DNA from 2 places in the Pseudomonas sp. WOUb67 genome. Region 2 is predicted to be linked to the other one. Evidence: predicted binding sites of a transcription regulator. Region 2 holds the regulator's gene; the other holds the start of a gene.
What was found. The regulator FliA, encoded in region 2, starts transcription of late flagellar genes. The targets are predictions, from matches to a motif close to CTAAAGTTTNNNNNNNNNNNGCCGNTAA.

Region 1: motA (flagellar motor stator protein MotA) is a predicted target of FliA. The motif match lies at 8,398-8,425, and genes of this name have one in related genera.

What each region holds. Positions count from the first base shown of each region.
Region 1 is NZ_CP170112.1:1,260,145-1,275,195, reverse strand. Features, by position in the region: gene ABOC32_RS05645 (N-acetylmuramoyl-L-alanine amidase) at 1-1,280, opposite strand, end outside; gene tsaE (tRNA (adenosine(37)-N6)-threonylcarbamoyltransferase complex ATPase subunit type 1 TsaE) at 1,292-1,765, opposite strand; gene ABOC32_RS05635 (NAD(P)H-hydrate dehydratase) at 1,753-2,613, opposite strand; gene queG (tRNA epoxyqueuosine(34) reductase QueG) at 2,679-3,743, shown strand; gene ABOC32_RS05625 (trimeric intracellular cation channel family protein) at 3,868-4,479, opposite strand; gene orn (oligoribonuclease) at 4,571-5,113, opposite strand; gene rsgA (small ribosomal subunit biogenesis GTPase RsgA) at 5,241-6,272, shown strand; gene motB (flagellar motor protein MotB) at 6,444-7,478, opposite strand; gene motA (flagellar motor stator protein MotA) at 7,482-8,333, opposite strand; gene ABOC32_RS05600 (HDOD domain-containing protein) at 8,464-9,999, shown strand; gene ABOC32_RS05595 (rhodanese-like domain-containing protein) at 10,044-10,853, shown strand; gene asd (archaetidylserine decarboxylase) at 10,863-11,726, shown strand; gene serB (phosphoserine phosphatase SerB) at 12,026-13,240, opposite strand; gene ABOC32_RS05580 (AhpA/YtjB family protein) at 13,375-14,832, shown strand; one part of gene ABOC32_RS05575 (IS3 family transposase) at 14,994-15,051, opposite strand, start outside.
Region 2 is NZ_CP170112.1:2,470,925-2,485,356, reverse strand. Features, by position in the region: gene ABOC32_RS11325 (DUF2802 domain-containing protein) at 1-38, opposite strand, end outside; gene ABOC32_RS11320 (chemotaxis protein CheW) at 40-519, opposite strand; gene ABOC32_RS11315 (chemotaxis protein CheW) at 561-1,454, opposite strand; gene ABOC32_RS11310 (ParA family protein) at 1,454-2,242, opposite strand; gene motD (flagellar motor protein MotD) at 2,446-3,303, opposite strand; gene ABOC32_RS11300 (flagellar motor protein) at 3,307-4,047, opposite strand; gene ABOC32_RS11295 (protein-glutamate methylesterase/protein-glutamine glutaminase) at 4,047-5,177, opposite strand; gene ABOC32_RS11290 (chemotaxis protein CheA) at 5,224-7,461, opposite strand; gene ABOC32_RS11285 (protein phosphatase CheZ) at 7,474-8,262, opposite strand; gene ABOC32_RS11280 (chemotaxis response regulator CheY) at 8,283-8,657, opposite strand; gene fliA (RNA polymerase sigma factor FliA) at 8,778-9,518, opposite strand; gene fleN (flagellar synthesis regulator FleN) at 9,515-10,348, opposite strand; gene flhF (flagellar biosynthesis protein FlhF) at 10,442-11,749, opposite strand; gene flhA (flagellar biosynthesis protein FlhA) at 11,761-13,890, opposite strand; gene flhB (flagellar biosynthesis protein FlhB) at 14,109-14,432, opposite strand, start outside.

The sequences.
Region 1 (15,051 bases), 1.2 Mb from region 2:
TGCTCACGTGGGCCGGCGGCAATCTTGCCGGTGTCGCGCAGCCAGGCGATGTAGGTGCCCGGCGGCGGGTTTTGCTGGAAGTACTGGCGCACACCGGTATGGATCGAACGGGCCAAGGCCTGCTGATGGCTGGCGGTGGCCAGCTTGGCCGCTTCGTTGTTGTTCGAGATGAACCCGGTTTCAACGAGGATCGACGGGATGTCCGGCGACTTCAGCACCATGAAGCCGGCCTGTTCCACACGCTGCTTGTGCAGCGAAGTGACACGGCCCATGTTGCCCAGCACTTTCTGCCCCACGTTGAGGCTAGAGCTGAGCGTGGCAGTCATCGACAGGTCCAGCAGCACGCCGGCCAGCATGCGGTCTTTGTCATCGAGGCTGACGTTGCCGGCACCGCCGATCAGGTCGGAACGGTTTTCCGTGTCGGCCAGCCAGCGCGCGGTCTCGGAGGTGGCGCCGCGGTCAGACAGTGCGAACACCGAGGCGCCAAAGGCAGCGCGCGACGGTGCGGCGTCGGCGTGGATCGAGATGAACAGGTCGGCGCCCTTCTTGCGGGCGATTTCCGTGCGTTTGCGCAGCGGAATGAAGTAGTCGCCCGTACGGGTCAGCTCGGCACGGAAGCCCCTTTCGCTGTTGATCTGGCGCTGCAGCTCTTTGGCAATCTGCAGCACGATGTCTTTTTCATGCTGGCCGCGCGACCCGGACGCACCCGGGTCTTCGCCACCGTGGCCGGCGTCGATGGCAACCACGATTTCACGCTTGCCGCTCGGTACCGGCGGCAACTTGATGGCGGGCTGGGCCGGGGATACCGGCACCGCTGGCGTGGTCGCCGGCGTCTGTACCGGCGCCGGGGCCGGCGGCGGCGCGCTGGCCGCAATGGCGTCGGCTTCCTGATCGTACAGGTCGACTACCAGGCGATTGCCGTATTGGGCATTCGGCGCCAGCGTGAAGCTTTTCGGGGTAACCGACTTTTTCAGGTCGACCACCACGCGCAGGTCGGTCGGGGTGCGCTGGGCCGAACGCACGCTGCTGATCGGCGTGTTGGAGGTGGCCACGTTCAATGGCGCGGCCAGGGTTGCGCCATTGATGTCGATAACCAGGCGATCAGGCGCGCTCAAGGTGAAGACGCTGTGCTGCACGGGGCCAGACAGGTCGAAGACCAGCCGCGTGTTGTCTGGCGCGCGCCACAGGCGCACGCTCTTGACTTGAGTGACGGCCAGAGCCTCAACGGTCACCGTTGTCAGCAGCAGACCAACGATGGCGACCAGTGCGCGTATGCGCATACCTACCCCACTTACTGTTTATAGTGTTTGGCCAGTGCCATGCACCAGGCCTCGCCGCGAGCCCCCTGCGGCGAAAGGATCAGCGAGCGTCCGCCCGCTTGGGGGCTTATGGTAATGGTCAGGTCAGGCTTTGGCAAAACGCCCGCACCCTTTTGTGGCCACTCGAACAGGCACAGCGGGTCGCCCTCGAAATAGTCACGAATACCCATGAACTCCAGTTCCTCCGGATCGACCAGGCGATACAGGTCGAAATGGAAGGCTCGCACCTCACCGATTTCGTAGGGTTCGACCACGGTGAAGGTCGGGCTTTTCACTGCACCCGTATGGCCCAGGCCACGGATCAGCCCTCGGGAAAGCGTAGTCTTGCCCGCACCCAGGTCGCCTTCAAGAAAGATCACGCCGCGACCGCCGGTCACATCGGCCAGTGCTGCACCGAACTTGACCGTGGCGTCTTCATCGGCCAGAAACAGGGTTATGCCAGACACGCAGAATGCTCCTCCAGTAACTCACGAATGACCGGCGCCAGATCACTGGCCGCCAGGCCTCTACCTTTCACACCCAGCCGCTCGCCCGCACAGGCATGCAGCCACACCCCCAGGCCAGCGGCCTGCCAGGCATCCAGCCCTTGGGCCAGCAACGCCGCCAACACACCGGTCAGCACATCGCCAAAGCCGGCCCCGGCCATCGCCGGGTGGCCCCGCTCGCACAGCATCAACTGCCCGGCCGGGTCGGCCACCAGGGTGCCCGCCCCCTTGAGCACGCACACGCTGTGGTAACGGCGCGCCAGCTTGCGCGCAGCGCCCTGGCGGTCGGCCTGCACCGCCTCGGTGGAAATGCCCAGCAAACGCGCCGCCTCCCCCGGGTGCGGGGTGAGGATGCTGCCACTGGGTAGGGCGAGGGGGGTACGCGCCAGCAAATTCAGGGCATCGGCGTCCCACACCTGCGGCCGCTCGGCGTTGGCCACTGCCGACAGCAGGCTACGCCCCCACGCCGCCTGCCCCAGCCCCGGGCCCACCACCAGCACCGAGGCGCGCTCCAGCACGCCCACCAACTGGTTGGCCGAGCTGACGCCCAGGCACATGGTTTCGGGCAGGCGGGCCAGGCTCGCGCCGACATGCTCGGGGCGCGTCGCCACGCTGACCAGCCCGGCGCCACAGCGCAGGGCGGCTTCAGCGCTCAACAACACAGCGCCGCCTGTGCCCAGGTCACCACCGACCACCAGCACATGGCCGAAGTCGCCTTTATGGGCATGCGCAGGCCGCGTCGGCAGGTGCGCGACGGTCACGCTGCTGAGCAATTGCGGGGCATGGCTGGGGTGTTTGGTCTGCGGCATGGGGTCAAAGGCTCCAATGTCTGGCAGAATTATACGCACCTGAGCCCGTATTGCCTTGCCCATCCATGTCCAGCTGCACACCTGACCTCGCCCAACTGGCCCAATCGATCAAGATTTGGGGCCAGGAACTCGGTTTTGCCCACGTTGGCATCGCCGGGGTCGACCTTGGCGAACACGAACACCACCTGCAGCGCTGGCTCGATGCCGGCTACCAGGGCGAAATGGAGTACCTGGGCGCGCACGGCAGCAAGCGCTCGCACCCCGACCAACTGATCCCCGGCACGGTGCGGGTGGTCTCGCTGCGCATGGACTACCTGTCTGGCGACACACAGATGGCGCAGCGCCTGGCACAACCGGAAAAGGCCTACATATCGCGCTATGCGCTGGGCCGGGACTATCACAAGCTGGTGCGCAAGCGCGTGCAGTTCCTGGCCGACCGCATCCAGGAGGCCATCGGCCCGTTCGGTTACCGCGCATTCGTCGATAGCGCCCCGGTGCTGGAGAAGGCCCTGGCCGAACAGGCCGGGCTGGGCTGGATCGGCAAGAACACCCTGCTGCTCAACCGCAAGGCGGGCAGTTACTTCTTCCTTGCCGAGCTGTTTGTCGATTTGCCGCTGCCGGTGGACGAAGCGACTACCAGTGAGCACTGCGGGCGCTGCCAGGCCTGCCTGGACATCTGCCCGACCCAGGCGTTTGTCGGGCCCTATGTGCTGGATGCTCGTCGCTGTATCTCATACCTGACCATCGAGCTGAGGGGCGCGATCCCTGTCGAGTTGCGCGCAAAGATGGGCAACCGGGTGTTCGGCTGCGATGACTGCCAGATCGTCTGCCCGTGGAACCGCTTTGCCAAGCACAGCCAGGAACAGGACTTCCAGCCACGCCATGGGCTGGAGAATGCCGAGTTGGCGGAGATGTTCCTGTGGGATGAGCGCACCTTCCTGCGCAAAACCGAGGGTGGGCCGTTGCGGCGGGCGGGCTATGAGCGATTCTTGCGCAACCTGGCGGTGGGGTTGGGCAATGCGCCTTCCACCATTCCAGTGATCGAGGCGCTGAAGGCCCGGCGCGGGGATGAATCGGAGCTGGTGCGCGAGCATGTGGAGTGGGCGCTGGCCCGGCATAACACTCAGTAGCCACATGCCCTCTGTGGGAGCGGGTTCACCCGCGAACACCGGCGGAGCCGGTGCCATACACCGAGTTGCATTCTTCGCGGGTGAACCCGCTCCCACAAGGACTGCATCAGGCCTGAAAAATGACCTATTGCTGGTCGTTGTAGTGAAACTTGGGCATTTCCCAGTGGAAGCGAATCGCCAATAGCCGCACCAGGAACCCGCCAAACAAGGTCAGCAGCATGGCCTGCTCTGCCGGCACCTTGAAATACACACACCCCAGGTAGAACCACGCCGCCGCAAACGACACGCTGGCATACAGCTCGCGGCGGAACACCAGTGGAATGTCGTTGCAGAAGATATCCCGCAAGATCCCGCCAAATACCCCGGTGATCACCCCGCTGATCGACGCCACCAGCATGCCCTGCCCCATCTCCAGCGCGGTCATGCAGCCGATCAGGGTAAAGGCCACCAGCCCCAGGGCATCGAGCACCAGGAACAGCGAGCGCAGGCGGCGCATCATCGGGGCAATGAAAATGGTCAGCAACGCAGCAAAGCTGGTCAGCACCAGGTACTCCGGGTGCTTCACCCAGGTCAGCGGGTAATGCCCGAGCAGCACGTCGCGCACCGAGCCGCCACCCAGGGCGGTGACGCAGGCAATCAGCACCACGCCGAACCAGTCCATGCCGCGACGCCCGGCAGACAACGCGCCGGTCATGGCTTCGGCGGTGATAGCGATGAGGTAGAGCATCAACAACATGGCGCGGGTCCGTGCGAGAAAGGCGCGCAGTCTAACCAGTTGCCCAGGGCACCAAAAGGGGGCGCAGATACAATATCTGCGCCTTTCCGGCTCACACCTTGATGAAGTGCTCGCGGTAGTGGCGCAGTTCGGCGATCGATTCGCGGATATCGTCCAGCGCCAGGTGGGTGTTGCCCTTCTTGAAGCTGTCACGCACGTCCGGCGCCCAGCGCGCGGCCAGCTCCTTCAGGGTGGAGACATCCAGGTTGCGGTAGTGGAAGTAGTTTTCCAGGTTGCGCATGTGACGATAGAGGAAGCGACGGTCCTGGCAGATGCTGTTGCCGCAGATCGGCGACTTGCCTTTCGGCACCCACTGCTCGAGGAAGGCGATGGTCTGCACCTCGGCTTCAGCCATGCTGACCTTGCTCTCGCGCACGCGCTGGGTCAGGCCCGAAGCACCGTGGGTGCGGGTGTTCCATTCGTCCATGCGCGCCAGCACTTCGTCACTGTGGTGGATGGCGATCACCGGCCCTTCCGCCAGGGTGTTCAGCTCGCTGTCGGTGACGATGGTGGCCATCTCGATGATGACATCGCTGTCCGGATCCAGGCCGGTCATTTCCAGGTCGATCCAGATCAGGTTCTGTGGGTTTTGCATGCAGGGCTCCTCATATAGGCCGTCATATTAGCCTAGTGGCCAAAGCACGCCCATTCGTCCAGCGCCTGGCGTGCTAAACTGCCAGCCGTTTTCAATGCCCTACCCGGGCCTTTCTCACGGTACCTTCATGGCCAAACGCCAGCTCAATCGCCGCCAGAACTGGCGGATCGAAAAAATCCAGGGTGAGCGCGCCGCTCGCGCCGCCAAACGCGAGCAGCACGCACTGCAAGAACTGGAGGGCGGCGACCTGGGGCCGGAGCAACTGGGCCTGGTGATCGCGCACTTTGGTGTGCAGGTAGAAGTTGAAGCCCAGGATGGCGAATCCGCAGGCCAGGTGTTCCGCTGCCATTTGCGCGCCAACCTGCCAGCGCTGGTCACCGGCGACCGTGTGGTGTGGCGTGCGGGCAACCAGGGCATCGGCGTGATCGTGGCGCAGATGCCGCGCAGCACCGAGCTGTGCCGGCCCAACAACCACGGCCAACTCAAGCCGGTGGCCGCCAACGTCGACCTGATCGTGATCGTGTTCGCCCCGGCCCCCGAGCCGCACCCGAACCTGATCGACCGCTACCTGGTAGCGGCCGAGCACGCTGGCCTGCGCCCGCTGCTGCTGCTGAACAAGGCCGACCTGATCAACGACGAGAATGGCCCCGGCCTGCATGCGCTGCTGGAAGTCTACCGTGAGCTGGGCTACCCGCTGCTGGAAGTATCGGCACACCAGGGTGACGGCATGCAGCGCCTGCAACAGCAACTCGACGGCCACATCAGTGTGTTTGTCGGCCAGTCGGGGGTGGGCAAGTCATCGCTGGTCAACAGCCTGCTGCCAGATGCAGGTACCCGTGTCGGCGACCTGTCGGAATGGTCGGGCCAGGGTACGCACACCACCACCACGGCGCGGCTGTACCACTTCCCTAACGGCGGCGATCTGATCGACTCGCCGGGCATCCGCGAGTTCGGCCTTGGCCATGTCAGCCGCGACGACGTGGAAGATGGCTTCATCGAGTTCCGCGACCTGTTCGGCACCTGCCGCTTCCGCGATTGCAAGCACGACCGCGAACCGGGCTGCGCGCTGCTCAAGGCACTGGACGAGGGGCGCATCAAGCCGCAGCGCATGAACAGCTACCGCTCGATCATCGCCAGCCTGACGGAAGACAGCTACTGAAACGCTCGAAATGAAGCTTAGCGCGATCGCACTGTGGGAGCGGCTTTAGCCGCGAACACCGGCAACGCCGGTGCCATCCATCGCGCTGGATCCTTCGCGGGTGAACCCGCTCCCACAGTGATCGCGCCAACTTTCAGGTTTTGTGTAGAGCTGTGCACCACAAGAAACCGTTTACTGCTCCTTGGCCTCATCCATCTTCAGCGTGCCATCTTCAAAGATGTTCAGCTTCTGGCGCAGCTCACGCGGTTGCATCGGTGCTTGTTCAGTTGCCCCTGGCGCAACCGGTGCCGAAGCCCCTGGCGCAGCGCCGCTGGCCGGCGGTGCAGCAGGCTCGGCGGCCGGCGCTTCCGGTGCGCCCTGCTCACCCTCGATATTGCGCTGGGCCTTCTTGGTCAGCACGATGATATCGATACGGCGGTTGACCGGGTTGAACGGGTTTTTGCGGTCGAACAGCGACGACGAGGCATAACCCACCACCCGCGCCACCTGCCTGTCCGGGTAACCACCGGCCACCAGCGCACGGCGCGCAGCGTTGGCACGGTTGGCCGACAGTTCCCAGTTACCGAACTCACCACTGCCGGCATACGGCTTGGCGTCGGTGTGGCCACTGATGCTGACCTTGTTCGGCACCGCCTTGATGGTGTCGGCCATGGCCAGCAGGATGTCTTCAAAGTACGGCTGCAAGCGGGCACTGCCGATGTCGAACATCGGCCGGTTCTCGGCATCCATGATCTGGATGCGCAGGCCGTCCTGGGTGATCTCGAACAGGATCTGGTCCTTGAACTTCTGCAGCTGCGGGTTCTCTTCCACCTTGTTCTGCAGTTCCTGCAGCAGCAACTCCAAGCGCTCGCGCTCGACCTGCTCGGCCATGGTCTCGACCTGGTCCTTGCTCAGCTGGGTCGTGCTTTCCTGCGTTGGCTCGGACTTGACTTCCGGGTTGATGGTTTTCTCCGGCGCCATCTCAGGCGAGCCGCCCAGGTCGATGACATAGGGCGTGCCGCTTTCCGAGAAGCCGATCGGGTCCTGGAAGTAGCCGGCAATGGCGATTTTCTGCTCGGGCGTGGCCGTGGACATCAACCACAGCACCAGGAAGAACGCCATCATTGCCGTAGCAAAGTCGGCAAATGCGATTTTCCAGGCGCCGCCGTGGTGGCCGCCGCCAAAGCGCTTGACGCGCTTTACGATGATGGGCTGATTGTTTTCCATGACTCAGCGACCGCGAACCGCTTGTTCCAGCTCGGCGAAACTTGGGCGATGCATGGGGTACAGCACCTTGCGCCCGAACTCCACGGCCAGCGAAGGTGGCATGCCCGAGGCCGAGGCAACCAGCGAAGCCTTGATCGATTCGTAAAGGTTCAGCTCTTCCTTGGCATCGTGCTCCAGGCACTTGGCCAGCGGGCCGAAGAAGCCGTAGGCAGCCAGAATACCGAAGAAGGTACCTACCAGCGCCGCACCCACGTGCATGCCGATGGCCGCCTGGTCACCCTCGCCCAGCGAGGCCATGGTCACCACGATACCCAGTACCGCCGCGACGATACCGAAACCGGGCATGCCGTCAGCGATGCCGGTCACCGCATGGGACGGATGCTCCAGCTCTTCCTTCATGCTCAGCAGCTCCATGTCGAACAGGCCCTCGAGCTCGTGCGGGGCCATGTTGCCGGTGGACATGATGCGCAGGTAGTCGCAAACGAACGCGGTCATGCGTGCGTCAGCCAGTACCGTCGGGTACTTGGCGAAGATCGGGCTGGCGGCGGCGTCTTCGATGTCGGCCTCGATGGCCATCATGCCTTCGCGACGGCTCTTGTTGAGGATCTCGTACACCAGGCCCAGCACCTCCAGGTAGTAGGCATGGGTGAAGCGCGAGCCGAACATCTTCATCGACTTCTTGATGACGTGCATGGTCATGTGGCCAGGGTTGGCCTGCAGGAATGCACCAAAGGCTGCACCGCCGATGATCAGTACTTCGAACGGCTGGATCAGCGCTGCGATCTTGCCGTGGGAGAGCACGTAGCCGCCGAGCACGCTCGCGAATACGACGATGATGCCGATAATTTTAGCCATAGGTTCAAAGCACTTGCTGTCGTGGTCAGGGGAAGAGACGGGAGCTTTAAAACTCTTCTTCTACTTATCGGCAGAACTGCGCCAGACTATAGCCACTCAATGCGAAAAGCCAGTTCGGACTGATGTCAAAATGCCAATTGAAACCAAGGTGCCCGCTCAGGCCCCGCGTACGCTAGAGGCCTGGGTCAAGCTGCTAGAGAGTGTTCGCATCCCCGTGCCGAAGCACAGCTACGACCGGGTCATGGCTGCCATCCACGATAGCCGCCGCTCGCTGCGCGACATCGCCGAACTGATGCAGGATAGCCCGGCACTGGTGCTTTCGGTGATGCGCGAAGCGAATCACCCCACCAACGCCAGCCAGGCCGAGCCCGCCGAAAGCCTGGAGGTCGCCCTCAACCGCCTGGGCCTGGAGCGCAGCGGGCAACTGCTCAAGCGCCTGCCCTCGCTGCCGGTCGAAGAAATCCCGCCGGTGCTCAGCCAGTTCCAGCTGATCAGCCAGCACGCTTCGCAGCAGGCCAATGGCCTGTTTGCCAGCCGCCTGGCACGGCTGTGGCAGGAAATTCACTGGGGCAGCCTGCTGTTCCTGTCACCCCTGTGGCCGCTGGCACTGGCCTACCCCAAGCTGCTCGACACTTGGGAGCTGCGGGTTATCCACAAGGGCGAGGACGCCGCCCAGGTAGAGGAAGAGCTGTTTGGCGTGCGCATCATGGCGCTGTGCCAGACCATGGCTGAGTACTGGCGCCTGCCGCAGTGGGTGACCCAGGGTTACCGCCTGCTGCTGGAAGAACGCGAGCAACTGGCCCAGGTGCTGAGCATCGCCCGCGACGAAGACCTGCTCAGCCAGCAACACCGCCTGGATGCCGAGCCCGGCCTGCGCCGCTGGTTCAACCAGCCGGCCAACACCGTACTGCTGGCCAACAACCTTGCGCTGGCGGCGCAGGTGGGCTGGGACAACCCGCACCTGCTGCGCTGGCAACTGCTGACCGCGCTGTACCTGCAGACCTCACTGGAAGACGTGCAGCAGCAAGTGCACCAGCAGGCCGCCGCCAGCGCCCGCCGCCACGCCAGGCATGCCCTGTTCCACCCGGCTGAAGCCCTGATCTGGCCTTGGCACCAGCGCCGCCCGCACCCGGACATGCTGGCCCCGCCGCCGCCCAGCAGCGACGACCTGGCGCGCTGGCGCAAACTGTGCCAAGACCTGCTGGCCCAACCCAGCCCGTTCACCAATACCGTGCACCTGGCCACCCAGGCCCGCGAAGCTCTACTGGCCTGCGGCATGCAACGCGTCCTGCTGCTGAGCCTGGACAAGGCCAGCGACTACCTGCGCGTGCAGCAGATTGCCGGCTTGCCGAAAGAAGCCGCGGCCCTGGCCCTGCAGGTGTCGCAAAGCAAACTGCTGCAAAAGCTGATGGCCCAGGCCGGGCAGCTGCGCATCACCCCGGAAAACCACAGCCAGTTCTCGGCCCTGCTGCCAGCCCCGCTGCGTGCGCTGTTCCGCAGCGAGCACGTGCTGCTGCGCTCGCTGGCGGTAAACGACCAGGTGCTGATGCTGATGGTCGCCGACCAGGGCTGCCGGCCTTTGGCCGATATCAGCGTGCAGGCCTTCGGCAAGACCGCGCAATGTACCGAGCGCGCCCTGTCGGTGTTTGCCAACCGCAAGGGCTGAGCCTTGCGCTACAATCGCCCCTCTTTCCACACTGGAGACCGTGGATGACTGACTTTTCCGGCCTGCCCCTGGTGATCGAAGCCGCAGACCTGCTGCCACGCCTGGGTTCGCCACAGCTGATCCTGGTCGACCTGAGCAGTGCCAACCGCTATGTCAGCGGGCATATCCCCGGCGCACGCTTTGTCGAAGGCAAGCGGACCCAGCTTGGCCAGCCTCCAGCGCCCGGCCTGCTGCCGGCCCTGGGCGAGCTGGAAAAACTGTTCAGCGAACTCGGCCACCGCGACGACGCCGTCTATGTGGTGTATGACGATGAAGGCGGTGGCTGGGCCGGGCGCTTCATCTGGTTGCTCGACGTGATCGGCCACAAGGCTTGTCACTACCTCAATGGCGGCATCCAGGCCTGGCCGGCAGACAAGCTGACCACTGAAGTGCCCGCCAGCGGCAACAGCCCGGTGCACCTGCACATCGACAACGCGCCCACTGCCACCCGCGAGTACCTGCAAAGCCGCCTGGGCGCCGATGACCTGGTCATCTGGGACGCGCGCGGCCCGCAGGAATTCAGTGGCGAGAAGGTATTGGCTGCCAAGGGCGGGCACATTCCCGGCGCGATCAACTTCGAGTGGACCGCCGGCATGGACCTCAACGACCACTTGCGCATTCGCCATGACATCAAACAGGTCCTCGAGCAACTGGGCATCACCCCTGACAAGGAAGTGATCACCCACTGCCAGACCCACCGCCGCTCCGGCTTCACTTATCTGGTGGCCAAGGCCCTCGGCTACCCACGCGTCAAGGCCTACGCCGGCTCGTGGAGCGAATGGGGCAACCACCCGGACACGCCTGTAGAAGTTTAAGGAACCCGCATGAAATCCCGTTTGTTCATCATCAGCCAGTACCTGCTGCCGCACCACCTGCTGTCGCGGTTGGCCGGCTGCGTTGCCGAGTGCCGCGCGCGCTGGTTCAAGAATGCTTTCACTGCCTGGTTCGCCAAGCGTTACCAGGTGAACATGTCCGAAGCGCTGGTCGAGGACTTGAGCGCCTACGAGCACTTCAACGCGTTCTTCACCCGCGCCCTGAAGCCGGGTGCCCGCCCGCTGGACGAAACCCCGGGCGCCATCCTGTGCCCGGCCGACGGCGCCGTCAGCCAGCTCGGCCCGATCGAGCACGGCCGCATCTTCCAGGCCAAAGGCCACGGCTTCAGCGCGCAAGAGCTGCTGGGCGGTGACCCGGCCATGGCAGCGCCGTTCATGGGCGGCGAGTTTGCCACCATCTACCTGTCGCCCAAGGACTACCACCGCGTGCACATGCCGCTGGCCGGCACCCTGCGCGAAATGGTCTATGTGCCGGGCCGTCTGTTCTCGGTCAACCAGACCACCGCAGAGAACGTACCCGAGCTGTTCGCCCGCAACGAGCGTGTGGTCTGCCTGTTCGACACCGAGCGCGGGCCGATGGCCGTGGTGCTGGTGGGTGCGATGATCGTCGCCTCGATCGAAACCGTGTGGGCCGGGCTGGTGACGCCGCCCAAGCGCGAGCTGAAAACCTTCCGTTACGACGACGCCAGCCGCGCGCCGATCCACCTGGAGAAAGGTGCCGAGCTGGGCCGCTTCAAGCTGGGTTCGACCGCCATCGTGCTGTTCGGGCCGGAGCAGGTGAAGTGGGCTGAAAACCTGGGCGCTGGTTCTGCAGTGCGCATGGGGCAGCTGTTGGCAGCGCCTGCACAGGCTTGACCGTAGTTTTTGCTTCGAGGTGATTGGCGCGGGTTCTTCGGCGCCTGTGAGATCGAGCGCCGCCCGCGCGGCGCTTCGCAGCACAAGGCTGCTCCTACATCTGTTTCTGGCCAGTTAAGCCTGTACCAGCGCACGCGACCGCCTTGTTTGCCCCACGCGACATCGCGGCGGACGCCAAGGGGCCGCGCGCCGTCGCCTCAGAAATTATTGGCCCGAAACAAATGTAGGAGCAGCCTTGTGCTGCGAAGCGCCGCGCGGGCGGCGCTCGATTTCACAGGCGCTGAAGATACAACGGCAATCTAGCCGCGGGCGTCGCGGTCGCGCAGGCCCAGCAGGTACAACACGCCATCCAGCCCGAGGGTGGAAATGGCTTGCTTGGCCGACTGGCGCACCAGCGGCTTGGCGCGGAACGCTACGCCCAGGCCGGCCAGCGACAGCATCGGCAGGTCGTTGGCGCCATCACCCACGGCAATGGTCTGCTCCAGCTGCAAGCCTTCTTCGTTGGCCAGCTTTTGCAGCAGCTCGGCCTTGCGCTGGGCATCGACGATCGGCTCGACAGCCACACCGGTCACCTTGCCGTCGACCACTTCCAGCTCGTTGGCGAACACATAGTCGATACCCAGGCGCGCCTGCACCTGGCGGGCAAAGTAGGTAAAGCCACCGGACAGGATCGCAGTCTTGTAACCCAGGCGCTTGAGCTCGGCGAACAGGTTTTCGGCACCCTCGGTCAGGCGCAGCGAGGCACCGATTTCGTCCAGCACACCCACATCCAGGCCCTTGAGCAGCGCCATGCGCTCCTTGAAGCTGGCGCGGAAGTCCAGCTCACCGCGCATGGCGCGCTCGGTGATCGCGGCCACCTGCTCACCCACACCGGCCGCCTTGGCCAGTTCGTCGATGACTTCGGCTTCGATCAGCGTCGAGTCCATGTCGAACACCGCCAGACGGCGGTTGCGGCGGAACAGGTCGTCCTTCTGGAAGGCGATGTCGATGCTCAGCGCTTCGGCCAGGGCAAAGAAGTCGGCACGCAGGGCCTGGGCATCGCTCGGCGCGCCGCGCACGGAGATTTCGATGGCCGCTTTGCCCTTGTCGGTTTCGGCATCCAGCGCCACACGCGCCGACAGGCGCTCGATACGCTCGATGGTCAGGCCGTACTGGCTGATCACCGCACTCACCCGCTGCAGTTGCTCGGGGGTGATCTTGCGGCTGAGCAGGGTGACGATGTGGCGCGCTTCGCCCTGGCCGTCAGCCCAGTGCTGGTAGTCCGCCTCGGAAATCGGCGTGTAGCGGGCCTGCAGGTTCAGCTCGTGGGCCTTGCCCTGCACGCTTTGCAGCAGGGCGGTAGCCACTTCGTTGTCCGGGATGTCGACCAGGATACCGAACGACAAAGTGCCGTGCATGACCGCCAGGCCGATGTCGAGGATGCTCACACCGCCCTGCAGCAGGACGCCGGTGATAGCCGCAGTGAGACCGGGACGGTCCTCACCGGTGATGTTGATCAGGACGATTTCGCGCACAACCTGGCTCCGACTTCGATGAAAAATGCGCATTCTACCGATTTTCCGTGACCATCGGGCGCCAACGATACTTTGCCGACAAAACCCGGGTCGCTATACTGCCCCACACTTTCTGCCATTAAGAGCCGAGCTCAGTGAACCGGCCCACGCCCGTCAAACCAGACAACTTCTTCCTGATGATCTATCGTGCCCTCAGTCAACGTCGCGTGCCGCTGGCGCTGCGAATCGCCTGCACCAACATCTTCCTGGTCGCGCTGGCGCTGGTGATCTATGCCTGCGTGATGGGCCTGCAGTTCAAGCAGGCCATGCACGAGCAGGCCGACGCCCTTGGCCAGAGCCTGACCACGCAGACCGCCACCTCGGCGACCGAGCTGCTGGTGTCCAACGACATCCTCAGTCTCAACGTGCTGCTGGGCAACCTGGTGAAAAACCCGCTGGTGGCCCACGCGGCCATCTACAGCGTGGACAACCGCATCCTCGCCGAGGCCGGCCAGCGCCCGCGCAACAGCCTGCTGGGCGAGGCCGAGGGCCTGTACCAGACCAAGATCACCTTCCAGGACGTGACGGCCGGGCAACTGCGCATCAGCCTGGACATGAGCCAGTTCCAGCAGCCGATGCTGATCAGCCTGCAGAGCATGGGCATCATGGCGGCCATCCTGCTGGCGCTGGCCCTCAGCCTGAGCCTGCGACAGGGCCGTTTCATCACCCTGCCGCTGCTGCAGTTGCGGGTGTGGCTGCGTGACCCGCAGCCCTATACCCCGGCCACCGACCGCCAGGACGAGATCGGCGACATCGCCCGCCAACTGCATGCGCGCCTGGCTCCGCCGCCGCCGCCGGAACCAGAGCTGGAGGAAGAGGACGACGAGCAGTTTGACGACTTCCACGACGCAGCGCCGGCCCCCAAGGCCGCACCGCGCCCCAAGGTTGCCGCACTGGCTGACGAAGATGACGACGAAGCCTTTGCCGGCCTCATGGACGACGAGAGTGCGCCCAAAGCCGCCCCGGTCGAATCTGACGAGCCGCAGTACAGCGCCGTACTTGCCGTGCAACTGGGCTCGCAGGAACAACTGCGCCGCCTGCCGCGCACACGCCTCACCGAGCTGACTGACCGCTACCGCGATTGCCTGGAGCATGCTGCCTCGCTCTACGACGGTGAAACCCACACGCTCAACGATGGCAGCACCCTGGTGCTGTTCCATAGCCGCGACTGTGGCGAGGATTACCTGACCAACGCTATCTGCTGCGGTGAGCTGCTGCGTGCCTTGGGCCATGCCCTGCAGATCGAAGTGGCCGACAGCGGCATCACCCTGCAATTGCAACTGGGCCTGGTGCTGGGCAACGACCTGCAAGGGCTGGAGCTGGTGGACCTGCTGATGGCCGAAAAGGCCCAGGATGCCCTGGCGCTGTCGCAGCACAGCCGCAACCTGTTGCTGGTGGAGCGGCAGATCAGCGATGACGCACTGATTCGCCAGCGTGCCCGCATTCGCCCGATTGCCAGCCCTGAGGGTGCCTGCTGCGTTGAGCGCTTGATGGAGCCTTACCCATCGATGCTGGAACGGCAACTGGCCCGCATGCACGAGCGCAGGGCCTGATACCGCGCCGGCTTCTTCGCGGGTAAACCCGCTCCCACAGGTCCTGCGCAGGCCTCAAGGGTAGTGATATCCCTGTGGGAGCGGGTTTACCCGCGAAGGGGCCGGCACAGGCTGTCTAGTCCTGAAATAGGTTTACACCTGTTCAGGTAGGCCGACAGGCCTCAAAACGCCCGATGCACTGCATCGGGCGTTTTGTTTTTCAGGGCCATATGGGGCCGT
Region 2 (14,432 bases):
ACCAGCGCCAGGAAGATGACAGCAACCTGTAGGATCAACTCAGATATTCTCCAGCTCGGACCACTCTTCCTCGGTCATCATCTTGTCCAGCTCGACCAGGATCAGCAGTTCGCCATTCTTGTTGCACACGCCCTGGATGAACTTGGCCGACTCTTCGTTGCCCACGTTCGGCGCGGTCTCGATCTCGGACTGGCGCAGGTACACCACCTCGGCCACGCTATCGACCAGGATGCCGACTACCTGCTTGTCAGCTTCGATGATGACGATACGGGTATTGTCGGTGACTTCAGTCGGCATCAGGCCAAAACGCTGACGGGTGTCGATCACCGTCACCACGTTGCCGCGCAGGTTGATGATGCCCAGCACGTAGCTTGGCGCACCCGGCACCGGGGCGATCTCGGTGTAGCGCAGCACTTCCTGTACCTGCATCACGTTGATGCCGTAGGACTCGTTGTCCAGACGGAAGGTAACCCACTGCAGGATCGGATCTTCGGAACCTTGTGCAGACGACTTTTTCATTCCCCTACCCTCAAAATCCGCCACTGGCGGTGTGTTCGGTGTCATTTGTGTTTGGCATGCATCTGCTTGACCGCGCCGCTGGCGATCAGCTCGGCCAGTGCGGCGACGTCGAGCAGTGCACACATGTGTTCAATCACCGTGCCGGCCAGCCACGGGCGCTGGCCACGCTGGCTACGCCACTTGATTTCGGACGGGTCCAGGCGCAACGAGCGGCTGACCTGGTGCACGGCCAGCCCCCATTCGTAGCCCTGCACGGAAATCACGTAATTCAGGCCTTGACGAAAATCGTCGCGGTAGCGGTCGGGCATTACCCAACGCGCAGTGTCCAGTACCTTCAGGTTGCCGGCCTGGCAGGTCAGGATACCCAGGAACCAGTCAGGCTGGCCGAACAGCGGCGTCAGCTCCTGGCCGGCCAGGTTGTAGATCGAGCCCAGGCACACCAACGGCACCGCCAGGGTCAGGCCGGCAACATCGAACAGCAGGCATTCGAACGGCTCGGCCGCCCACGCCGGGCGACCGTCGACGGTGGCCGGGGGCACCGGCAGGTTGGGCGCCGGCAGGTGCACATCGACCAGCGGCACTGCGGGTTCCACGGTTTGTTCCTCGACCAGCACCGGGATGGCGGCCTCGGCGATCACCTCCTGCTCCACCACCGTCACCACCGGCGCTTCTACCGGCATGACGCTGGGCAGCACCGCCAACCGGGGTTCGGCAAACGGCCGCGGGGCAAGGCTGGCGGGGGCTTCAGCCGGCACCGGCCGGGCCGGCTGACGGGCATCACGTGCCTGCTCCTCGCGCACTGCCTCGGCGAACTCGTCCGGCGCGGCTGGCGGCTCGAGCAGGTCTTCGGCTTCGGTGGCCTCCTGCAGCAGGCCGTCGAGGTACGACTGCAGCGCCATCTGCGGGCGGGTGCTGGTTTGTCGGGTCTGGGTCATCAGGCCACCTGCACTGCAGTCTTGTAGGTCAGCAGGTGCTTGAGCAGCGCCCGGTAAGCAATCAGCCCGCGGCTCTTGTTGTCGAACTGCGAAGGCGTGACGCCTTTGCGGCTGGCATCGCGCAGGCGCGTATCCACCGGAATGTAGCCCTGCCACACCTGTTGGCCGTAGGTATCACGCAGCAGCTTGAGTGTGCCCAGGGAGGCCTGGGTACGGCGGTCGAACAGGGTTGGCACGATCTGGTACGGCAGCGCCTGCTTGCGCGAACGGTTGATCATGGCCAGGGTACCGACCATGCGTTCCAGGCCCTTCACCGCCAAAAATTCGGTCTGCACCGGGATCACGAGTTGCTGGCTGGCGGCCAGCGCGTTGACCATCAGCACGCCCAGCAAGGGTGGGCTGTCGATCACGGCATAGTCGAAATCCTGCCACAGCTGCGCCAGACTCTTGGCGATCACCAGGCCCAGGCCATTCTGCCCCGGCGACTGGCGCTCCAGCACCGCCAGGGCGGTGCTCGACGGCAACAGCGAAATGCGCTCGTCGCTGGTGGGCAGCAGCAGCTGCCCGGGCAGGCCGTCCGGCACTGCGCCCTTGTGCAGGAACAGGTCGTAGCAGCTGTGCTCCAGCGCATCGGGGTTGTGCCCGAAATAGCTGGTCATCGAACCGTGCGGATCGAGGTCGACAACGACCACGCGCTTGCCGGCCTCGGCCAGCAGGCCAGCCAGGGCGATGGTTGTGGTGGTCTTGCCGACGCCACCTTTTTGATTGGCTACTGCCCAGACTCTCATCAAGCAAACTCTATCTATTGATTTGGCAGGGACACTGTAGAAACAACTATCCAAGCGCCGGCACGATCCCTGTGGGAGCGGGCTAGCCCGCGAACACCGGCGCAGCCGGTGCCATTCACCGGGTCGCCTGCTTCGCGGGCATGCCCGCTCCCACAGGGGACGGAGTCACTTCCAATGCAATGCAGCGACGGGGAATTGACGGATCACTGCCCCGCCACCGTTGCTGGCGTTGTAGGTGCACTTTGTGTGCCAGCCCGGCGCAACGCAGCATCCGGCGTGGCATGGGCACTGCCCGAGCCGGTCAGGCTGCGGCGCACTTCGAGGTTGCGCGAAATCACCAGCACCACCCGCCTGTTACGCGCGCGGCCTTCAGCGGTGTCATTGCCGGCCACCGGCTGGTACTCGCCATAACCCACCGAGGCCATGCGCGCCGGGTTGACCCCTTCCATGGCCAGCAGGCGCACGATGCTCGCCGCCCGCGCCGACGACAGCTCCCAGTTGGTCGGGTACTGCGCCGTGCGGATCGGCAGGTTGTCGGTGAAGCCTTCGACATGCACCGGGTTGGCGAACGGCTTGAGGATGCTGGCCACCTTGTCGATGATGGCAAATGCCTTGTCGCTGGGCATGGCATCGCCACTGCCGAACAGCAACGACGAACTCAGCTCGATCTCGATCCACAACTCGTTGCCGCGCACGGTCATCTGGTTGCTGTTGATCAGGTCGCCGAAGGCATCGCGCACGTCATCGCTGATGGTTTTCAGCGGGTCGACATTGGTCGCTGCCAGGCCGGCTTCGGTCTGCTCGCTGTCCTTCACCAGCGGCTCTGCCGGGCGCACGCTCAACGGCTGTTCATCACCGATGGGGATCGGTTTCATGCTGCGCTCAGGGTCGTTGAACACCCCGAGCAAGGCTTGGGAAATGACCTTGTACTTGCCCTCGTTGATCGAGGAAATCGAGTACATCACCACGAAAAAGGCGAACAGCAAGGTGATGAAGTCGGCGTACGACACCAGCCAGCGTTCGTGGTTTTCGTGTTCCTCGGTATGACGACGGCGACGCATGGGTTACTCCATGAAGCCTTGCAGCTTCAACTCGATCGAGCGCGGGTTCTCACCCTCGGCAATCGACAGCAAGCCTTCGAGCAGCATCTCGCGGTAGCGCGATTGACGCATGACGTTGGCCTTGAGCTTGTTGGCGATGGGCAGCAGGATCAGGTTGGCGCTGGCCACGCCGTAGATGGTGGCGACAAAGGCCACAGCAATGCCGTTGCCCAGCTGCGAGGGGTCGGCCAGGTTGCCCATCACGTGGATCAGGCCCATCACCGCACCAATGATGCCGATGGTCGGCGCATAGCCGCCCATGCTCTCGAACACCTTGGCCGCCTGGATATCACGGCTTTCCTGGGTCAGGAAGTCGACTTCAAGGATGCTGCGGATGGCTTCCGGTTCGGCACCGTCCACCAGCAACTGCAGGCCCTTGCGCGCATACGGGTCGGGCTCGGCATCGGCCACACCTTCCAGGCCCAGCAGGCCTTCCTTGCGCGCGGTCAGGCTCCAGTTCACCACACGGTCGATGCCACCCGCCAGGTCGACCCGCGGCGGGAACAGGATCCAGCGCAGAATCTGCAAGGCGCGCTTGAAGGAGGACAGCGGCGACTGCAACAAGGCAGCCGCCAGGGTGCCACCCAGCACGATCAGCGCCGCCGGGCCGTTGACCAGGGCACCGGCATGGCCGCCTTCAAGGAAGTTGCCACCGACGATGGCGACAAAGGCGAGAATCAGGCCGATCAGGCTGAGGACGTCCATCAGACGCAGGCCTCCACCAGGTGCTTGCCGATTTCGTCCAGGCTGTACACCGCGTCAGCCAGGTTGGCCTTGACGATGGCCATGGGCATGCCATAGATCACACAGCTGGCTTCATCCTGGGCCCACACGGTGCTGCCGCCCTGCTTGAGCAGGCGCGCACCTTCGCGGCCGTCGGCGCCCATGCCGGTGAGCACCACCGACAGCACCTTGTCACCGTACGACTTGGCTGCCGAACCGAAGGTGATGTCCACGCACGGCTTGTAGTTCAGGCGCTCGTCACCGGGCAGGATCTTCACCGTGCCACGGCCGTCGATCATCATCTGCTTGCCACCGGGGGCCAGCAGGGCCAGGCCTGGGCGCAGCATGTCACCGTCCTCGGCCTCCTTCACGTTGATGCGGCACAGCTTGTCCAGGCGTTCGGCAAAAGCCTTGGTGAACGCCGCCGGCATGTGCTGGATCAGCACGATCGGCGCCGGGAAATTGGCCGGCAGCTGGGTCAATACCCGCTGCAGGGCCACCGGGCCGCCCGTGGAGGTGCCGATGGCCACCAGCTTGTAGGGCTTGCGCTTGGGGGCTGGCGAGTGTGACGCCGCCGGGGCCGGGGCCGCTGCACGGGCAGGCGCCGCAGGGCGGGCCGGCGCCGGGCTGGCGAAGCTGCTGGCGGGCGCAGGGCTGCTGGCCGGCACAGGCGCGGCGACCGGAGCCGGCCTGGCATAGCTGGCGAGGCGGCGGTTGCTGCGCGAAATGGTATGCACCTTCTCGCATAGCATCTGCTTGACCTTGTCGGGGTTGCGCGAGATGTCCTCGAAGTTTTTCGGCAGGTAATCCACCGCACCAGCATCCAGCGCGTCGAGGGTGACGCGCGCGCCTTCGTGGGTCAGCGAGGAAAACATCAATACCGGCGTCGGGCAGCGCTGCATGATGTGCCGCACCGCGGTGATGCCGTCCATCATGGGCATTTCGTAGTCCATGGTGATGACATCGGGCTTGAGCGCCAGCGCCTGGTCGATTGCTTCCTTGCCATTGGTCGCGGTACCTACCACCTGGATCGTTGGATCCGCGGAGAGGATTTCCGAGACACGGCGGCGGAAGAAACCGGAATCATCCACCACCAGGACCTTGACTGCCATAAACACTCCATTAGGCGGCGCGACCCGCCAGGGTCCGCCACCGAAATCAAATACGCCGCGCGGCGTAACGCTTGAGCATGCTCGGGACGTCGAGAATCAACGCAATGCGACCGTCACCGGTGATGGTGGCCCCGGACATGCCCGGGGTGCCCTGCAGCATCTTGCCCAGCGGCTTGATTACCACTTCTTCCTGGCCAACCAGTTGATCGACGACAAAGCCGATGCGTTGCGTGCCGACCGACAGGATCACGACATGACCCTCGTGCTGCTCTTCGTGCACCTGGCCCTGTACCAGCCAGCGCTTGAGGTAGAACAGCGGCAGCGCCTTGTCACGTACGATCACCACTTCCTGCCCGTCGACCACGTTGGTGCGCGATAGGTCGAGGTGGAAGATCTCGTTGACGTTGACCAGCGGGAAGGCGAACGCCTGGTTGCCCAGCATCACCATCAGGGTGGGCATGATCGCCAGGGTCAGCGGCACCTTGATGACGATCTTCGAGCCCTGGCCCTTGGCCGAGTAGATGTTGATCGAGCCGTTGAGCTGGGAGATCTTGGTTTTCACCACATCCATGCCCACGCCACGGCCAGACACATCGGAAATCTCGGTCTTGGTCGAGAAGCCCGGGGCGAAGATCAGGTTGTAGCAGTCCGATTCGCTCAGGCGATCAGCGGCATCCTTGTCCATCAGGCCTTTTTCCACGGCCTTGGCGCGCAGGATGTTCGGGTCCATGCCCTTGCCGTCGTCAGAAATCGACAACAGGATGTGGTCCCCTTCCTGCTCGGCCGACAGCACCACGCGGCCGGTGCGGGCCTTGCCCGACGCTTCACGCTCATCGGGCATCTCGACACCATGGTCGACGGCGTTGCGCACCAGGTGCACCAACGGGTCGGCCAGGGCCTCGACCAGGTTCTTGTCCAGGTCGGTTTCTTCGCCGACCAGTTCCAGGTTGATCTCTTTCTTCAGCTGGCGGGCAAGGTCGCGTACCAGCCGCGGGAAGCGGCCGAACACTTTCTTGATCGGCTGCATGCGGGTTTTCATCACCGCCGTCTGCAGGTCGGCCGTGACCACGTCGAGGTTGGACACGGCCTTGGACATGGCCTCGTCACCGCTGTTCAGGCCCAGGCGCACCAGGCGGTTACGCACCAGCACCAGTTCACCGACCATGTTCATGATCTCGTCCAGGCGCGCGGTGTCGACGCGAACGGTGGTTTCCGCTTCGCTGACGGCATGCTTCTCGGCAGCCGGCGCCGGCGCACGAGGGGCCGGCGCAGGCTTGCTGGCGGCGGCAGGTGCAGGCGCAGCAACGGCTGGCTTGGCCACCGGCTGGCTGTCGGCCTTGGCCTGGGCAGGCGCTTGCACCTTGGCTGCAGCCGGGGCCTCGACCGCAGCAACATCACCACCAAACTTGCCCTTGCCGTGCAACTGGTCCAGCAAGGCCTCGAACTCGTGCTCGCTGATTTCGTCGCCAGCGGCGCTGTTGTCAACCGCGACCGGCGCCGGTGCTTTGACGGCAGGCAAGACATCGGCCTGGAACGTGCCCTTGCCATGCAACTGGTCGAGCAACGATTCGAATTCTTCGTCGGTAATTTCGTCGCTTACTGCTTCTGCAGGCGCGGCAACCGGCTGTACCGCAGCTTCGACACTGAACTGGCCTTTGCCGTGCAACTGGTCAAGCAGCGACTCGAACTCGGCGTCGGTGATTTCGTCACCTGCGCCACTGATGGTCTCGCCCTGCATCTGCTCGTCGACCGCGGCTTGCGCCTTGACCGCATCGAGCGAATCGAGCAACTGCTCAAACTCGCTGTCGGTGATGTCCTGGTCATCGGCAGGGGCCACGGCTGCAACCTGCGCCTCGGCTACCGGTGCCGCAGGCGCTTCAGCAACCTCGGCACCACCGGGTTCGGCCAGGCGCGACAAAGCCGCCAGCAACTCGGGGGTGGCCGGGGTGACGTCGGCGCGCTCGCGCACCTGGCCAAACATGCTGTTGACCGTATCCAGTGCCTCAAGCACCACGTCCATCAGTTCCGCATCGACCCGGCGCTCACCTTTGCGCAGGATGTCGAACACGTTCTCGGCGATATGGCAGCACTCCACCAGCTCGTTCAGCTGGAGGAAGCCGGCGCCCCCTTTTACAGTGTGGAAACCGCGAAAGATCGCATTGAGCAGGTCGGCATCGTCAGGTCGGCTTTCCAGCTCGACCAGTTGCTCGGACAGTTGCTCAAGTATTTCGCCGGCTTCTACCAGGAAATCCTGGAGGATTTCTTCATCGGCGCCGAAGCTCATCAAACGTGCTCCTTAAAAACCCAGGCTGGACAGCAAATCATCGACATCGTCCTGACCGGACACAACGTCTTCACGCTTATCGGCATGAATCTGCGGACCTTCACCCCGAGTCGGATGTTTTTCTGCATCTTTTTCTGCGCGCAGTTGATCGTGGTCATGCTGGATACCGGCAAAGCGGTCGACCTGGCTGGCCATCAGCACCAGTTTGAGCAGGTTGCTTTCCACCTCGGTCACCAGGCTGGTGACGCGCTTGATCACCTGGCCGGTCAGGTCCTGATAGTCCTGAGCCAGCAGAATGTCGTTGAGATGCCCGGCAACCTTGCGGTTACCTTCAGCGCTGTGCGTCAGGAAACTGTCGACGCGCTTGACCAGGTCGCGGAACTCCGGCGCAGCCACTTCGCGGCGCATGAAGCGCTGCCAATCGGTGCTCAGGGCCTTGGCTTCGCTGGCCAGGTCGTTTAGCACCGGGGTGCTTTCCTCGACCAGGTCCATGGTGCGGTTGGCCGCGCCCTCGGTCAGCTTGACCACGTACGACAGGCGCTCGGTAGCGTCGGTAATCTGCGACACCTCCTCGGCCTGCGGTATGGTCGGGTCGATCTGGAAGCTGACGATCGCGCTGTGCAACTCGCGGGTCAGCTTGCCAACTTCCTGGTACAGGCCGCGGTCGCGGGTCTGGTTCAGCTCGTGAATCAGCTGTACCGCCTCGCCGAAACGGCCCCGCTCCAGGCTTTCGACCAACTCCTGGGCATGCTTCTTCAGGGTCGATTCGAACTCCCCCAAAGACGTTTGTGATGAATCCATGGCGCGCCCCCTGACGTGACTCAGCCGTTGACGCGTTCGAAGATCTTCTCGATCTTTTCTTTGAGCACCTGAGCGGTGAACGGCTTGACCACATAGCCATTGACGCCGGCCTGGGCCGCTTCGATGATCTGGTCGCGCTTGGCCTCGGCAGTTACCATCAGTACCGGCATGGTTTTCAGCTTTTCACTGGCTCGCACTTTACGCAGCAGGTCGATGCCGGACATGCCGGGCATGTTCCAGTCAGTCACCAGGAAATCGTAGTGGCCGTTTTCCAGCATCGGCAGCGCCGTAGTGCCATCGTCGGCTTCTTCGGTGTTGGTGAAGCCCAGGTCACGCAACAGGTTCTTGATGATCCGCCGCATCGTCGAAAAGTCGTCAACGATGAGGATTTTCATGTTCTTGTCCAATTAGACCTCCAAGCAGTCTCAAACGCGCCCGGTCTACCGGGCACGCACTCATTCAATTCGGTACAACGTGGAAAAAGCACGTGGAAAACGCCTGCAACGACACCGGGCTCAACGTGCCCGCCATTCCCCCAGGCGGCTACGCAGGCGCGCGGCGCACTGGCTGTGCAACTGGCTGACCCGCGACTCGCTGACCCCAAGCACCTCGCCGATTTCCTTGAGGTTCAACTCTTCGTCGTAGTACAGCGCCAGTACCAGGCGCTCACGCTCCGGCAGGTTGGCAATGGCCTCGGTCAGGGCAGCCTGGAAGCGTTCGTCCTCCAGGCCACGCGCAGGTTCGACATGGCCACTGGCGCCATCCTCATGCAGCCCTTCGTGCTCGCCGTCCTGCAACAGGTCGTCAAAGCTGAACAGGCGGCTGCCCAAGGTATCGTTCAAGATCCCGTAGTAATCGTCGAGACTCAATTGGAGTTCGGCAGCAACTTCATGATCTTTAGCGTCCCGGCCTGTTCTGGCTTCAACGGCACGCATTGCGTCACTGACCATGCGGGTATTACGGTGCACCGAACGCGGTGCCCAGTCGCCCTTGCGCACCTCGTCGAGCATGGCCCCGCGGATGCGGATGCCAGCATAGGTTTCAAAGCTGGCGCCTTTGCTGGCGTCATACTTGTTGGCCACTTCAAGCAGGCCGATCATGCCGGCCTGGATCAGGTCCTCGACCTGCACGTTGGCCGGCAAGCGCGCCAACAGGTGGTAGGCAATGCGCTTCACCAGCGGGGCGTAGCGTTCGATAAGCTCGTACTGGGCGTCTTTCGCCGCCCGGCTGTACATCTTGAAGCCGCTGGCGTTCATAGCACGGGTCCCGCGCTGGTGGGTTGCACCAGACGCTCGACAAAGAACTCCAGGTGCCCGCGCGGGTTGGCCGGCAGCGGCCAGCTGTCGACCTTCTGGGCAATCGCCTTGAAGGCCAGCGCGCATTTGGAACGCGGGAAGGCTTCGTAGACGGCGCGCTGCTTCTGCACCGCCTTGCGCACGCATTCGTCGTACGGCACGGCGCCCACGTACTGCAGGGCAACGTCGAGGAAGCGGTCGGTGACCTTGGTCAGCTTGGCGAACAGGTTGCGCCCTTCCTGCGGGCTCTGCGCCATGTTGGCCAGCACACGGAAACGATTCATCCCGTAGTCGCGGTTGAGCAGTTTGATCAGGGCGTAGGCATCGGTGATCGAGGTGGGCTCGTCACACACCACCAGCAGCACTTCCTGGGCGGCGCGAACGAAGCTGACCACCGACTCACCGATACCCGCCGCAGTGTCGATCACCAGCACGTCGAGGTTGTCGCCGATTTCGCTGAACGCCTGGATCAGCCCGGCATGCTGGGCCGGGGCCAGGTGCACCATGCTCTGGGTGCCCGAGGCCGCCGGCACGATGCGCACACCGCCAGGGCCTTGCAGCATCACGTCACGCAGCTCGCAGCGCCCCTCGATGACATCGGCCAGGGTACGTTTGGGGGTAAGGCCCAGCAACACGTCGACGTTGGCCAGGCCCAGGTCGGCGTCCAGCAGCATGACCCTGCGGCCAAGCTCGGCCAGCGCCAGGGACAAGTTCACTGAAACGTTAGTCTTGCCGACGCCACCTTTGCCACCGGTCACGGCGATCACCTGTACGGGATGCATGCTACCCATGTCTGTTCTTTACCTTGTCTCGCTGGGACTCAGGCCACACGTGGGGCAATTCTGCGTACCCCTTGGCATAGCTACTTTGCACACGCTTCATGGTCAACCCGCTCGCCGGGGGTTGTGATAGAGATCAGCGAACATGTCGGCCATGGCCTCTTCGCTGGGCTCGTCCTGCAGCTGCACATTCACCGCACGGGACACCAGCTGGTGACCACGCGGCAGGTGCAGGTCGTCAGGAATGCGCGGGCCATCGGTGAGGTAGGCCACGGGCAGTTCATGACTGATGGCAAGGCTCAGCACATCGCCGAGGCTCGCCGTTTCATCCAGTTTGGTCAGGATGCAACCGGCCAGGCCACAACGCTTGTAGCTGTGGTAGGCGGCGGTCAGCACCTGTTTCTGGCTGGTGGTAGCCAGTACCAGGTAATTCTTCGCGGCAATGCCACGCCCGGCCAGGGTTTCCAGCTGCATGCGCAGTGCCGGGTCGCTGGCCTGCAGGCCGGCGGTATCGATCAGCACGACGCGCTTGCGCAGCAGTGGCTCCAGCGCCGCAGCCAACGACTGGCCCGGGTCGACGTAGGTCACTGGCACGTTGAGGATGCGGCCCAGGGTCTTGAGCTGCTCCTGGGCACCGATACGGAAGCTGTCCATGCTCACCAGCGCCAGGTTCTGCGCGCCGTACTTGAGCACGTAGCGGGCAGCCAGCTTGGCCAGGGTGGTGGTCTTGCCCATGCCGGCCGGGCCGACCATGGCAATTACCCCACCCTCTTCGATCGGTTCGATTTCAGGAATTTCGATCATCCGCGCCAGGTGCGCCAACAGCATGCGCCAGGCCTGGCGAGGCTCTTCGATCTCGGTGGTCAGGTCCAGCAGCTCACGGGCGATAGGCCCGGACAGGCCAATGCGCTGCAGGCGGCGCCAGAGGTTGGCCTGCTGCGGCTTGCTGCCCTGCAGCTGGCTCCAGGCCAGCGAACCGAGCTGCACTTCCAGCAGCTCGCGCAGGCCCGACAGCTCGGAGCGCATGGCATCGAACAGGCGCGGGTCGACCGGCGCCGCAGCAGGGGCAGCGACAGCCTCAGGGGCATCGACGTGCGGCTCGATCAACGGCTCGGCGGCCGTCAGCGACTGCCCGGCAAACAATTGGCGGTTGTTGTCGCTGCTGTCCTGGCGGTGGTCCAGCTCGGCCTGGGCAGTGGCGATGCGCGTATGGGTCTTGCGCAGCTCTTCTTCCAGCTCGGCGTTGGGCACGCGCGGGGCCAGGGCGGACAGCTTGTAGTCCAGCGCGGCCGTCAGTTCGACACCACCGGCAATGCGGCGGTTGCCAATGATCGCGGCATCGGCGCCCAGCTCGTCACGGACCAGTTTCATGGCCTGACGCATATCGGCGGCGAAAAATCGCTTAACTTGCATTATCCACTACCTCAGCCGTTAGGGCCCACGGTGGCAACGATGGTGACTTGCTTGTTGTCAGGTATTTCCTGATACGCCAGAACATGCAAATTCGGTACAGCCAGGCGACCGAAACGCGACAGCATGGCGCGGATCGGGCCGGCGACCAGCAGTATGGCCGGTTGGCCCTGCATTTCCTGGCGCTGGGCCGCTTCGATCAGCGAACGTTGCAGCTTCTCGGCCATGCTCGGTTCCAGAAGAACACCATCTTCCTGACCCTGCCCGGCCCTTTGCAGACTATTGAGCAAAATCTGTTCCAACCTTGGCTCCAGGGTAATCACTGGCAGCTCAGACTCAACGCCGACAATGCTTTGCACGATGGCGCGACACAATCCGACGCGTACAGCCGCCACCAGCGCGGCGGTATCTTGACTCTTGCCGGCGTTGTTCGCGATGGCTTCGGCAATACTGCGAATATCGCGCACCGGCACCTGTTCCGACAACAACGCTTGCAGCACCTTCAGCAGGCCCGACAAGGAAATGACACCCGGCACCAGCTCTTCTGCAAGTTTAGGCGATGCCTTGGACAGCACCTGCAGCAGTTGCTGAACCTCTTCGTGGCCAATCAGCTCGTGGCAGTGCTTCTGCAGGATCTGGTTGAGGTGGGTGGCCACCACGGTGCTTGCGTCGACCACGGTGTAGCCCAGCGACTGAGCCTGGGAACGCTGGCCGACGTCGATCCACACCGCCTCCAGGCCAAACGCCGGGTCGCGCGCGGCAATGCCGTTCAGGGTGCCGAACACTTGCCCGGGGTTGATCGCCAGCTCCCGGTCCGGGTAAATCTCTGCTTCGGCGAGGATCACCCCCATCAGGGTCAGGCGATAGGCGCTGGGCTGCAGGTCGAGGTTGTCGCGAATGTGCACGGTGGGCATGAGGAAACCCAGGTCCTGGGACAGCTTCTTGCGCACCCCCTTGATCCGCGCCAGCAACTGGCCGCCCTGGTTGCGGTCGACCAGCGGGATCAGCCGGTAACCGACTTCCAGGCCGATCATGTCGATGGGCGTCACGTCGTCCCAGCCCAGCTCCTTGGTATCGAGCGCGCGCTGCGGCGAGGGCAACAGGTCTTGCTGGCGCTGCGCCTCTTGCTGCGCCTCCAGCTTGACCTTGTGCTGCTTCTTCCACACCAGGTAGGCGCCGCCACAGGCCATCAGGCCAAGGCTGAGGAAGGCCACGTGGGGCATGCCCGGCACCAGCCCCATGACGATCATCAGCCCGCCGGATACCGCCAGGGCCTTGGGCGAATCGAACATCTGCCGGTTGATCAGCTTGCCCATGTCCTCGGAGCCCGAGGCGCGGGTGACCATGATCGCGGCGGCGGTGGACAGCAGCAGTGATGGCAATTGCGCCACCAAACCGTCACCAATGGTCAGCAAGGCGTACACCCTGCCGGCATCGCCGAAGCTCATGCCGTGCTGCAGCATGCCGATCAGCATGCCGCCGATCAGGTTGATGAACAGGATCAGCAGGCCGGCGATGGCGTCACCGCGGACGAACTTGCTGGCACCGTCCATCGAGCCATAGAACTCGGCCTCCTGCGCCACCTCGGCACGGCGGTGCTTGGCCTGGGCCTGGTCGATCAGGCCGGCGTTGAGGTCGGCGTCGATGGCCATCTGCTTGCCGGGCATGGCGTCGAGGGTGAAACGCGCGCTCACCTCGGAAATACGCCCGGCACCCTTGGTCACCACCACGAAGTTGATGATCATGAGGATGGCAAACACCACGCCACCGACCACGTAGTTGCCGCCGATCACTACCTCACCGAAGGCCTGGATCACCTTACCGGCAGCGCCGTGGCCCTCCTGGCCATGCAGCATGACCACGCGGGTGGACGCCACGTTCAGGGCCAGACGCAGCAGCGTGGCCACCAGCAGGATGGTGGGGAAGGCGGCGAAGTCCAGCGGGCGCAGGGCGTACACGCAGACCAGCAGCACCACGATCGACAAGGCGATGTTGAAGGTGAAGAACACGTCGAGCAGGAACGGCGGTATCGGCAACATCATCATTGCCAACATCACCAGCAGCAGCAGCGGCACGCCCAGGTTGCCCCGGCCGAGACCGGCCAGGTTGTTGCGGGCGTTGCTGATTAACTGAGTGCGATCCACCGCGAGTCCTCTTGATGCAAAACTTTGACGCCCAGGGGGCGCCTGGGCGTGGCTTTGCAAGAAGCCTTCCAACTTTGCTCGGCAGATGATTTATGTTGCCTGTGCCGGCCTCTTCGCGGGTAAACCCGCTCCCACAGGTACTGCACAGGGTTTGAAATTTGTGACGCCCCTGTGGGAGCGGGTTTACCCGCGAAGAGGCCAGCCGCCTTGATGCAAGGTCAACTGTCGCGGCGCAGGTCCGGCGGGATCGGCAGGTCTTCTTTCAATGGCTCTGGCCGCTTGCCCCTGCCAGCGCGGTACTGGCGGATCTGGAACACATAGGCCAGCACCTGCGCCACGGCCAGGTACAAGCCGGCGGGGATTTCCTGCTCAGGCTCGGTGGAGTAGTAGATCGCCCGCGCCAGCGCCGGCGATTCGAGGATCTGGATCTTGTGCTCCACGCCAATCTCGCGAATCTTCAAGGCCATGAAGTCGGTGCCCTTGGCCAGCAGCAACGGCGCCGCCCCGCCCTTCTCCGGGTCGTACTGCAGGGCCACCGCATA